Regions from separate parts of the Exiguobacterium sp. R-39 genome, predicted to be linked through region 2. Evidence: a T-box and tRNA genes for the amino acid it is inferred to sense, from the RefSeq annotation. Region 2 holds a T-box; the other holds one or more tRNA genes.
What was found. The T-box of region 2 lies ahead of leuS (leucine--tRNA ligase). A T-box ahead of a tRNA ligase gene usually reads a tRNA of that ligase, here a tRNA-Leu.
Positions count from the first base shown of each region.

Region 1: it has a tRNA-Leu gene. The T-box ahead of leuS (leucine--tRNA ligase) is inferred to sense a tRNA for this amino acid. The anticodon was not compared.

Region 1 is NZ_CP187965.1:1,710,444-1,716,785, reverse strand. It holds gene ACP26N_RS09135 (thioredoxin family protein) at 1-247, shown strand, start outside; gene ACP26N_RS09130 (S66 family peptidase) at 278-1,294, shown strand; gene ACP26N_RS09125 (hypothetical protein) at 1,315-1,656, shown strand; gene ACP26N_RS09120 (alpha/beta hydrolase) at 1,679-2,623, shown strand; tRNA gene ACP26N_RS09115 (tRNA-Leu) at 2,687-2,770, shown strand; gene ACP26N_RS09110 (transporter substrate-binding domain-containing protein) at 3,015-3,734, shown strand; gene ACP26N_RS09105 (amino acid ABC transporter permease) at 3,771-4,415, shown strand; gene ACP26N_RS09100 (amino acid ABC transporter ATP-binding protein) at 4,412-5,140, shown strand; gene ACP26N_RS09095 (2-oxoglutarate dehydrogenase E1 component) at 5,492-6,342, shown strand, end outside.
Region 2 is NZ_CP187965.1:2,323,338-2,329,679, reverse strand. It holds gene ACP26N_RS12240 (serine aminopeptidase domain-containing protein) at 1-557, shown strand, start outside; gene ACP26N_RS12235 (class I SAM-dependent methyltransferase) at 609-1,199, opposite strand; gene ACP26N_RS12230 (MDR family MFS transporter) at 1,378-2,559, shown strand; gene ACP26N_RS12225 (peptidoglycan bridge formation glycyltransferase FemA/FemB family protein) at 2,722-3,753, shown strand; gene ACP26N_RS12220 (HAD family hydrolase) at 3,816-4,460, shown strand; T-box leader at 4,500-4,721, shown strand; gene leuS (leucine--tRNA ligase) at 4,769-6,342, shown strand, end outside.

The sequences.
Region 1 (6,342 bases), 610 kb from region 2:
TGGCGTTTGTGCCTCGTTGTTTCCACAAATCGAACCGATTTTGGCAAATCATCCCGAATTTCGGTCTGGACATGTTGACTTGGTTACCGTCCCGGAAATTGTCGGAGAATTTTCGGTGTTTACCGCGCCTTCTTTGTTGTTTTTTGTTCAAGGAAAAGAACTTCACCGGGAAGCACGAATCGTTCCAATCGAACCGTTTATCCGGAAAGTCGAACAACTCAGCCGATTGGTGGCTTCGATGAACTGAAAAATCCAACATCGTCAGGAGGAAACAATCATGCGCTATCCCTTTTTAGGCTGGACCGGCCAAACAATCGGTGTGACAGCCCCGTCTTCCGGAGTGCCGGAAAACTTACATTCAATGCTCGAGGAAGCAACGTTGCGTCTCCAGGATCGGCAAATGGCAGTCACAATCGGACAAACGGTTTGGACGCAACATCAGGCGGAAAGCGCTCCGGCTCAAACACGAGCGGATGAACTGAATGAGATGCTGAAAAATCCGGAAATCGATGCAATCCTTCCACCTTTTGGAGGAGAACGGGCGATTGATGTATTACCGTTTTTGGATTTCGAACGAATCCCGGTAAAATGGTTGCTTGGGTACTCGGATATCAGTACGCTCCTGTTTGCCATCACAGTCAAGACAGGCATCGCGACAGCACATGGACCGAATTTTGTAGACATGCGCAGCGAAGAATGGGATGAAACGACGACAGCCTGGCGGCGAGTGCTGGCGACGCCTGCCGGAGGGACCGTCACTCAGTGGACGTCTGATCTGTATCAAACCAAATGGAACCATTCAGAACGACCAGAACGTTATATGTATCATCTTGATGCAACGACAGAGTGGAAAACGCTGGATCCGATACAAAAACAGGTATCCGGGCGGTTGCTTGGCGGGTGTCTTGAGACGATTCGTCATCTCATCGGAACGCCGTATGGAGACGTAGCAGCATTTCAGGAAAACCAGATTAACGAAGAACCGATTCTTTGGTATTTCGAAGTGTCGGAAGCGAGCGCTACTGACGTTCACCGTTCACTGATGCAGATGTATCTCGCGGGTTGGTTCGAGCGGACATCTGGAATCGTGTTCGGACGAACGGCAGGTGGTCGGACGATCGAAGATTATACGATCCTAGATGTCTATGAAACGTTTAAAAGACTGTTGAATATCCCGGTGTTTTACGATCTCGACATCGGACATCAACCGCCGCAAATGACACTCGTCAACGGAGCATCGGCAACCATCACGATTCAAGGAAAAGATTCTAGATTAGACATGACGTTTCAGTGATCTAGAAGAGGAGGATAGATATGGCGAGTCGGAAGTTTCAATCGTTAGCAGCGTATAAACGGATACACATCAATCCGGAAACACGTCGGATGACCTTACCTGAACCATTTTATGATGCGTTACAGTTAAAAGATGAACTGATGTTGGCGCAGGTCGGTCAAGTGTTGATTATCCGCAATCCACAGGAAATCGTCACGACGGAAACAGATTTGCTGTCGGACATCGTCGACGAAGGTTTCACAGGACAAGAATTAGTTCAGGAATTTGCTTACCGAAAGGCACAACACGAACATCGTCTGCGGCAACAAATTTTACAAGAAGAAGATGCCGAGTCTTCGGCACAATTACAAATTGATTTATAAGAGCAGATGAGGAGTGGAAGCAATGCGAACACGAACAAAAATCGGCTTAGGTGTAATCGGTTCAGGGATGCTCGCGGCGAGTTATTACTTTTATGAAATGGCGATTGCGACCAACCCGAAACCCTTTTTATCCAACAACCGTGATTTGAGTGACGAGATGGTCCGTCTGATGCAACCGGGTCAAACGTGGATCAAAGAACAGCCGCTGGAGCTGATTGAAGTAAAGGCGCATGATGGATTAACCTTACGCGGGCATTACTTACCGCCGCTTGTTCCATCGAATCGGGTCGTCATTTTAGTTCACGGATACGGTGGAGTCGGAACAGACTTAGCCGGATTTGCGTATCTGTATCATCAAGCCGGTTTCCATGTCATGATGCCGGACAACCGAGGACACGGAAAAAGTGACGGGAACTATATCGGATTTGGTTGGCATGACCGTGAAGATTGTCTTCGGTGGACCGAGTACCTGGTGGCCCGTCTTGGACAAGAAAGTGCGATTTTCTTACATGGTGTCTCAATGGGGGGAGCGACCGTTCTGATGACAAGTGGTGAAGTTTTGCCGCCGCAAATCAAAGGAATTATCTCCGATTGTGCCTACACGTCGGTCAATGCCGTCCTTGCCTATCAAATGAAACGGATGTACCGTCTGCCCCATTTTCCATTTTTGACGATGACAAGCATTTTGACGAAAATGAAAGCAGGTTATTTTTTCAGTGAAGCGTCTGCACTTAAACAAGTGAAGCGGGCGACGGTGCCAATTCTGTTTTTACACGGTGGAGCGGATACGTTTGTTCCAACCTCGATGGTCTATGAATTGTATCAAGCCTGTCCGACAGAAAAAGAATTGGTAGTCATTCCGAATGCTGCCCACGCGATGGCGTACTTTGAAGATCCGGACACTTATGATGCGGTCGTCGAAACATTTGTCCGTCGGATTTTAGGCGAACCAATGGAACGCGTGTAAAAAAAATGCGTGAAATCGTTGACATCAAAAACACTATTTAGTATTCTAATAACATAAATAGAAGTCGTCGTGGCGGAACTGGTAGACGCGCTAGACTCAGAATCTAGTGGTGGCAACACCGTGGAGGTTCAAGTCCTCTCGGCGGCATTTTTAAGTGAAAATAGGAGTACTCTTCGTAAGAAGTGGGCTTCTATTTTTTTTATAAAAATTTTTGATTCATGTCCTTAACAAGTTTGTTCGTAAAATTTGAATTTTTCTGATAAAATATGTGTTAAGGAAAAGATTTTAAGGAAATTACAAGGGAGAAGGCATTTGTCTTATTTGTCTTCAAGAGAGGAGTAACAACATGAAAAAGCATTTATCGGTTTTATTTTTACTGCTCAGCTGTTTAATGGTATTGAGTGCATGCAGTATCGGATCACAGGACGAGGTGTCGAAAGACAAGACGTATAAAGTCGGAATCGATGTCACGTATCCACCGTTCGAATATAAAGACGGGGACACGTACAAGGGGATCGATATCGATCTCATCAAAGCCATTGCAAAGGATCAAGGGTTTAAAATCAAGTTTGAAGCAATGGACTTCAGCGGAATCATTCCGGCTCTTCAAGCGAACCAGTTGGATGTTGCAATTGCCGGTATGAGTATCACGCCGGAGCGGAAAAAAGTCGTCACGTTCTCCGATCCGTACTTTAAAGCCGGATTGATTTTAGTCGTCAAAGATGACAACAATAAAATCAAGTCGGTCGATGATTTAAAAGGACAGAAAGTCGCGGTCAAAAAAGGAACGACAGGTGCAAAATATGCGACGGACAATGCAGATAAACTCGGTATCACAGTCACACAATTCAATGACAGTCCAGCCATGTTCCAAGAAGTCAAAAACGGAAATGCTGCAGCATTGATTGAAGATTATCCGGTCATCTCGTATGCCAACAAACAACAAAATCTTGGTCTGAAACTCGTCGGAGACCGTTTGAACGGGGATAACTACGGAATCGCTGTCTTAAAAGGTGAAAACGAAGAGTTGTTGAAAAAAATCAATAAAGGACTGGCTAACCTGAAAGAAAGCGGCGAGTACGACAAAATCGTCGATACGTATTTGAAATAAGCTATTTGAACGAATGACAAGGGAGTTGAGTCACTGATGGAAGTCGCAAAAACGGCGTTTCCGTTTTTCTTGGAAGGGTTACAGATCACCCTTTATATCTTTATCATCGCGGTCATCGTCGGATTTTTAATCGGCTTGATCGTCGCATTGATGCGTTTATCACCACTTAAGATTTTAAACGGTATCGCCATCGTCTACATCGATGTTATTCGGGGAACCCCCTTTATCGTCCAATTGTTCTTTATCTATTTTGGACTCAACTCGCTCGAGTGGTTGTCCATGGACCGGATGTATGCCGGAATCCTGACAGTTGCGATCAATGCCGGAGCCTACTTTGCTGAAATCATCCGGGCAGGGATTCAATCGATTGATAAAGGTCAAACCGAGGCCTCACGATCACTCGGGATGACAGGACGTCAAACGATGACGCAAATCGTTTTACCGCAAGCCTTCCGCCGGATGTTGCCGACGATTACGAACCAATCGATCATCAGTCTAAAAGATACGTCGTTACTATCGATCATCGGGATCGCGGATTTGACGCAACAGGGACAAGTGCAACAGGCGACGACATTTGAACCGTTCATCGTTTGGACAGTTGTCGGTCTGATGTACTTCGTCGTCATCTATCTCCTTTCATTGTTAGGGAAATTCTTGGAACGGAGGTTTACACTGCGATGAGTATCATTGAAGTAAAACAATTAAAAAAGTCATTTGGTTCAAACGAAGTGTTAAAGGATATTTCGGTTGAGATTCAAGAAAAAGAAGTCGTTTGTGTCATCGGACCTTCAGGATCCGGGAAAAGTACGTTTCTCCGCTGTTTAAACCGGCTGGAGGATATTACAGGAGGGACCGTGATTGTCGATACACACGACATTACGGATCCGAAAGTCGATATCAATAAAGTACGGGAAGAAGTAGGGATGGTGTTTCAACACTTCAACTTGTTTCCGCATAAGACGGTGCTCGAGAACGTGACGCTTGCACCGATGAAGGTTCGGAAAACGGATAAAACTCAAGCGAAACAGCGGGCTTTCGAATTGCTGGATAAAGTGGGATTACGGGAAAAAGCGGATAATTATCCGGGTGAACTGTCCGGTGGTCAAAAACAACGGGTCGCCATTGCCCGTGCTCTGGCTATGAATCCGAAAATCATGTTGTTTGACGAACCGACATCCGCACTCGATCCAGAGATGGTCGGGGATGTTCTTGCCGTTATGAAGCAATTGGCACTCGAAGGGATGACGATGATTGTCGTTACGCACGAGATGGGATTTGCCCGTGAAGTCGGGGATCGTGTTCTTTTCATGGACGGTGGTTTTATCGTCGAAGAAAACATTCCGAGTTTATTGTTTGATTCTCCGCAACACGAACGGACACAGTCTTTTTTAAGTAAAGTTTTGTAAATGATGAAATGAAGCAGGAATGACCTTCAGGGAGGTCATTCCTGCTTTTTTTTGATGAAAACCCCTGTTTTCGCCTAGAGACGTTTCAATCATAAAGAACACAGGTTACAGTCATAAGAAAAACTTATACATTTGTGACGGAGAAATTGGGAATTCGAAACGCACTGACCTAAAAGAAGTAGTAATATAATAACTAAGGCAAACACTTTTGACATACAGGCCTTCGTTAAGGGTTATGTTCGGATGAAATGTCAGGAACATGACGATTATCGAATTTTTATGTCATATGATTTGAAAGCGCTAACAGGTAGAGAGCTGGAAACGTACTGATGCAGTACAGGAGTGAAACGAATGAAACGGGGGGAACCGTACATGGCAAGCCAGGACCAACAAGCATTTTATGGACCAAACCTTGGGTACATCATTGAATTGTATGAACGCTTTTTAGAAGATGCTTCTTCAGTCGATGAAGAAACACGGGCATATTTTGAACAAAATGGTGCTCCGGTTTCAGAACGTGTAACGAAGCAAACGGTCGAAACGGGAGATTTCGAAAAGTATTTGGCCGCGAGTCGATTAGCTGATCAGATTCGGGCGAAAGGTCATCTTGCAGCTGATATTTATCCGCTCAAAGATCATCCACGGGAAACAGAACTGCTCGAGCTCCGTCAATTCGGATTGACAGAAACCGATTTACGCGCCATGCCTGTCACACTCGTTTGTCCAGAACCACCGGCTCATCTTCAAGATGCTTTTGAAGGAATCGAGCACTTAAAGGCTCAGTACACGGGGGCGGCAGCGGTTGAATTTCAACATGTCGATGACTTGGATGAAAAGAAATGGTTGCGGCAAAAGATTGAACAAGGGGCATTGACAGCTAAGCTGACAATTGATCAAAAAAAGCAATTGTTCAAACGTTTAGCGGAAACCGAATTATTTGAGAAATATTTGCATAAAACATACGTTGGACAAAAACGTTTTTCAATCGAAGGACTTGATGCGATGGTTCCGTTACTCGATACGATTGTTGGACATCTGATTGCCAACGGATCGGAAACGATCAACATCGGAATGGCGCACCGGGGACGACTGAATGTCTTAGCGCACGTTTTAGGAAAACCATATGAAATGATTTTTGCAGAGTTCCAACATGCGCCGAACCATGATTTGGTTCCCTCAGAAGGATCAATCGGGATCACGTA
Region 2 (6,342 bases):
AACAGTTATTAAAAGAAGCACTACGCGAAGCCGGTAAGCGGAAATTACCGATTCATATCATTGCCTGCAGTATGGGAGCGCTTGTCGTCAACCGACTGCTTCAAGAATATGAGTTGCCGATGGCGAGCCTGACGTTTATCTCGCCGTTATTTGATTGGCACAATTCCAAGCAATTGGGAGGCGTCAAACAAGTCTTCGCGAGTGCCTTCGACCGGTTCCGTCCGGATGCTCCGCTTGGGACATTACCGTTCGGACAAAATAATGAGGATGCTGCTCGTCTCGGTGAACTGACGTACGCTGAATATCGTGAGATTGAAGAAGAAATTGTCATCCATGATGAAGAACGTAAGAAACTGCCGCGGGTCCAACTCGCTTGTTTTTATGCGCCGGACGATCAGTTTGCTGACGTCAAGTTGACGCTTGAGGTATGCCGGAAAATGGGTGGGGACCAGATTTATCTGCAACGTCTGCACGGGTTCCCGCACTTCAGTTTCGAACGCTTGAACACACGGTTTGCTGAAAAGTTGTTGCTGTTCCTGAAATTAGTGGAAGATTAATATGTTTTAAAAAGAGGGGTGCCGTCGCATACGACGGCACTCCTCTGTTGTTTAATCGAGTATTTGTTTTTTTAATTTTTTTTCAATCGCAACGATGAACGGCGGATTATTTTGCTGATTCAAGAAACGGTACTGCAAGACGGCATAATCCTGCTGGGGGAGGGATGAAACATGCTCCAGCACTGCATCACGTTCGCGGCGTCCTTCCAAGTGACCGTGATAAATCACGAGGACAACCAGACCACCGGGGACGAGGACCGGAAGAAGGGCCCGGAGTGCCTCTAGCGTTTCTTCTCCTGTCGTCGTGACGGATTTATCGCTTCCCGGTAAGTAACCAAGATTAAAGACTCCGGCACGAATCGGACGTTGTTCAGCAAATAACCGAGCGCCGACATGGATATGACTTTCGTGATACAAATCGACCCAATCGAAGACGTGAGCCGCCTGCAACCGACGGGTCGTTTCTTCGATTGCCTGCTCCTGGACATCAAAAGCGATGACCCGTCCGCCCGGTCCGACCTGTTCAGCAAGGAAATGCGTATCATGACCGTTCCCCGCAGTCATATCGACGACGCAATCCCCTTCATGGATGACTGATTCCAACAATTCTTTGGCATAAGGTAACACACGTGCAAGTGACATGGCAAAAACTCCTCTTTTTGATTGATATGCTCTATTTTTTTCTAAGTACCCGCAAAATCGACCCTTTAGTTAATTGTATCATTTTTCCGATTGTTCGTTTAAATCGAAGTTCCTTGACAGACGACAGAATAATTTCGTAAAGTGGCAAGGTTGGAAACTACATTGGAGGATACTTACCATGCCGAAATTACCTCGCGCGGTCTGGATTCTGGTATTGGCGATGGCAATCAATACGACAGGGTCCTCTTTTTTATGGCCGTTTAATACATTATACATTCATGACTATTTAGGGGAGTCGATGACGAAGGCCGGAATGGCCTTATTCGTCAACTCGGCTCTCGCCATCATCGGGAACTACATTGGTGGAAAAGCATTTGATCGGTTAGGTGGGAAACGCACACTTGTCATCAGTGTCATCGGACTCGTCCTTGCCTCAATCGGACTTTGGATGTTCCATCAGACTTTCACCGGTTATGTTCTGATGCTGGGATTAATCGGATTCGTCGGCGGAATGGTTTTTCCGACCATCTATGCTCTGACCGGTGTGATCTGGCCGGAAGGCGGGAGACGGGCGTTTAACGCAATCTATGTTGCTCAAAACGTCGGTGTGGCGCTCGGAACTGCTATCAGTGGGCAAATTGCGGCGATTGATATCCAATTCATCTTCATCGCAAATCTGATACTGTACTTGTTGTTTGCTGTGGTTCTGTTGGTAGGATTGAATTGGATTCAGGTCCATCCAATCAGACGTCAATCGATGTCGGCAAGCGAGGAAGTGCGGGAACCGCTCTCACGGAGTTCTGTCCGGACGATGTTGTATGTCTCGATTGGTTATGCACTGTTATGGTTTGTGTATGTTCAATGGCAGGGAACGTTTGCCGTGCATACAAAGTCACTTGGAGTAACAATTTCCGAGTATTCGATTTTATGGACGATCAACGGGGCGCTGATTGTGTTTGCACAACCGTTATTGACACCCGTCTTACGATGGTTTGGAGACGATTTGAAACGTCAGTTACTGACGGGGACAGGGATTTTTCTTTTGTCCTATGCCATCGTTCCCTTTGCGGGCGGATTCAAAATGTTTTTAGTGGCGATGATCATCTTGACGATTGGTGAGATGTTCATTTGGCCGGCAGTTCCTGCAATGGCAGCGCGCTTGGCTCCGATTGGTAAAGAAGGTGAGTTTCAGGGATACGTCAATATCGCCGCTTCGGCAGGCCGGATGATCAGTCCGACCGTCGGGGGACTGATTTATGATTTATCCGGTATGAATGCCGTGTTCCTGACGTTGATCGGATTGATTCTGGTGGCAGGATTCACATTCATTCGTGCTATACCAAGTAAGGCGATAAAATAAGTTCGAAAGACAGACGCGGTCGTTTGATGCCGCCATCTGTCTTTTTTTGAGGACGCATAATAAACATGTAAAATGGGTATTCAATTAAAAGGAAAATATTAATTGATTAACCAAATTAAAGAAAAAATATGTTTGACGTGTCGTGTGCCGGAGGTGTAAAAGATGAGGCAATGTATTTTCGTTGAAGATCAGCTGACTTGGACATCACTTGTCGAAAATAAATCACTTGATATTTTTTATAGCTATGAATACGTCCGTTTAAATGCACGGGCCGATGAAACGGCGGGACTGGTTTATTTTCAAGGTGCGTCAGGCGAACTGTTTTATCCTTTTTTGAAGAGGCGTATTTTCGACACCGAGTATTTTGATATGATTACACCTTATGGTTATGGAGGTCCGGAAGTTGTTGGTGAACTGACGTTGGAAGAACTGGCAGATGCCAAGCGTTCTTTTCGGCAATGGGCCATGCGTCACAAAATTGTCTCGGAGCTGATTCGGTTTAATCCATTGACGGAAAATCAAAAACGGATAGCGGATTGGACGAAAACGGAATTCATCCGCCACACGACGAGCATCGATCTTCGGCCAACCGTGGAAGAAATCATGCAAACGTTTCATAAGAAAAACCGGAGTATGATCCGGAAGTCATTGGCGTCAGAGCTGACAGTCCGTCGGGGATCAAAAGAAGATTTGCCAACTTTTATCCGTCTTTATTACCAAACGATGGACCGGAAAGATGCCTCTTCCCATTACTATTTTACACCTGAATACTTTGAACAACTGTTTCAGCCGACACAGCTGTGTGAACCGTTATTGTTGATTGCCGAGTGGAGAGGGGAAGCCGTCGGTGGTTATTTCGTATTGCTTGGACAAGAGTATGCACACGGACATTTGATTGGATGTCAACGGGATGAACATAAACTGTTTCCGAATCAGCGACTGGAATATGAGGCGATCTTACATTCCAAGACGGCAGGGATGGTCGAACAACATTTAGGCGGCGGATATAAGGAACGGGACAGTCTGTTTGAAAGCAAGTGCCGTTACACAGGATACCGGATGTTTGAATACCACCAAGGAAAAACGATTCTTCTGCCTCATGTCTATGAAAAATTGTGCCAACGCTATGGAAGTGATCAAGACGTAGACTATTTCCCGGAATACCGCTACCAAGAGACGGTTTTAGCGACATGAATCCACCTGATCGTCTGCGGATGATCAGGTTTTTTGGTAGGCTGATAGCAGGAGGGGAAAAAATGAAAAAAACAGGTCTGATTTTTGATATGGATGGTGTCATTCTCGACAGTGAAATTCAATATTTTAAAGTCCACCAACACATGTTTAAGACGTTATCTATCCCGCTCGATCATACGCAGTATGCGACATTCATGGGGAAAACAGGAGACGAGATGTGGGAAGAACTGATTACACAACATGAGTTACCTCACTCTACGGAAGCATTACTGGCACTCGAACATGAATTATTCCAGCAACACGCGAAGCCGGAAGCATGCGGCCTAAAAGACGGAGTCAAAGAATTGATGGAACTGGCCCGCATGGAAGGATACCGGATTGCGATTGCTTCTTCCAGTTCACTTGAAAAAATCACACGCGTCATCACGCATTATGGATTGACGGTCGATGCGTACACGAGCGGATTTGAAGTCCCGCGGTCGAAGCCGGATCCGGCGATTTTCCGCTTGGCGGCGCAACGGATTGATCAAGCACCGGAGGCTTGTATCGTGATTGAAGATGCAGCGAACGGGATGATCGGGGCGAAGGAAGCAGGAATGGAAGTCATCGCCTTGCTGGATGAACGGATGCCGGCACAAATCCTGCATCACGCGGACCACGTCGTCTCGTCGCATGCGGCAATCGGAGAAATTTTACGGAACCGTTGACGATAAGGGAAGATTCAGCTTACACTAACACATAGATAGTCCATTGCGACGAACTGAAGTAGTAAGGGAGTCATTCCGTTTAGAGAGCTGGTGATCGGTGCAAACCAGTCGGAATCGTCCGTGAACTCGTCAGGGAGCATGATTCGTGAAATCAAGTAGCGAACTCCGGTCCTTCACACCGTTATCCGTGAATCAAGTGGTCTGCTTCAGCAGACAACGTGGGTGGTACCGCGGGAGACAAACCGGTCTTTCGTCCCTATTCCTAGGGGCGGAGACCGGTTTTTTGTATATTCAGAGGAGGAATAGAGATGCCGTACAATCATCGTGAAATCGAACCGAAATGGCAAGCGCGCTGGGAACAGGACAATGCGTTCGTCACAACAGAAGATCCGGAAAAAGAAGGTTTTTATGCGTTAGACATGTTTCCTTATCCATCGGGAGCAGGACTCCATGTCGGACACCCAGAAGGATACACGGCAACGGATATCCTCGCACGGATGAAACGGATGCAGGGGTACAACGTCCTTCATCCGATGGGATGGGATGCGTTTGGACTTCCAGCGGAACAGTATGCCCTTGATACAGGGAATGATCCGCGGGAGTTTACAGCGCAAAACATCGAGACGTTCAAACGTCAGTTAAAAGATTTAGGATTCTCATATGATTGGGATCGTGAAATCAATACGACGGATCCAAATTATTACAAATGGACACAGTGGATCTTTACGAAATTGTATGAACAAGGACTTGCTTTCGTTGACGAAGTCGCGGTTAACTGGTGTCCGGCGCTTGGAACAGTCCTTGCGAACGAGGAAGTCATCGACGGACTGTCGGAGCGTGGCAATCATCCCGTCGTCCGTGTTCCGATGCGGCAGTGGGTCTTAAAAATCACAGAGTATGCGGACCGTTTACTCGAAGATTTAGATGAACTCGACTGGCCAGAATCGGTGAAAGAAATGCAACGGAACTGGATCGGAAAATCGGAAGGGGCGGAAATCGACTTTACGATTGACGGTCATAAAAAACAAGTGACGGTCTTTACGACACGTCCGGATACAGTTTTCGGGGCAACTTACCTTGTTCTTGCACCGGAGCATCCGTTCGTCGCGGACATCACGACAGCCGATCATGAAGAAGCTGTTAAAACGTATATCGCATCTGTTCAGACGAAATCAGACTTGGAGCGGACAGATCTTGCGAAAGAAAAAACAGGCGTCTTCACGGGAGCTTTTGCCGTCAATCCGATTTCCGGAGAACGTCTGCCGATCTGGATCGCCGATTATGTCCTCGCGACATATGGGACAGGCGCCATCATGGCCGTACCGGCACATGACGAGCGAGATCATGAATTTGCGAAACAGTTTGACCTGCCAATCATCGAAGTCGTAACAGGCGGTAACGTCGACGAAGCAGCGTACACGGGTGAAGGAGAGCACGTCAATTCAGAGATGCTCGACGGACTATCAAAACAAGAAGCGATTGAGACAATCATCGCTGAACTTGAGACGAATCAAGTCGGACGCAAAAAAATCACTTTCCGGTTGCGTGACTGGTTATTCAGCCGTCAACGGTACTGGGGTGAGCCGATTCCGGTCGTCCACATGGAAGACGGAACGATGAAGACGCTCGATAAATCAGAACTTCCGCTTGAATTGCCGATGATTCCGGAAATCAAGCCGTCGGGAACGGGTGAATCTCCACTCGCTCTTGCTGAAGACTGGCTCGATTACACGGATCCGGTCAAAGGACTTAAAGGGCGTCGTGAGACGAATACGATGCCACAATGGGGCGGCAGCTGCTGGTATTACCTTCGCTTCATCGATCCGCACAATGAAGAAGCGATTGCCGATCCGGAAAAATTAAAATACTGGCTCCCGGTTGA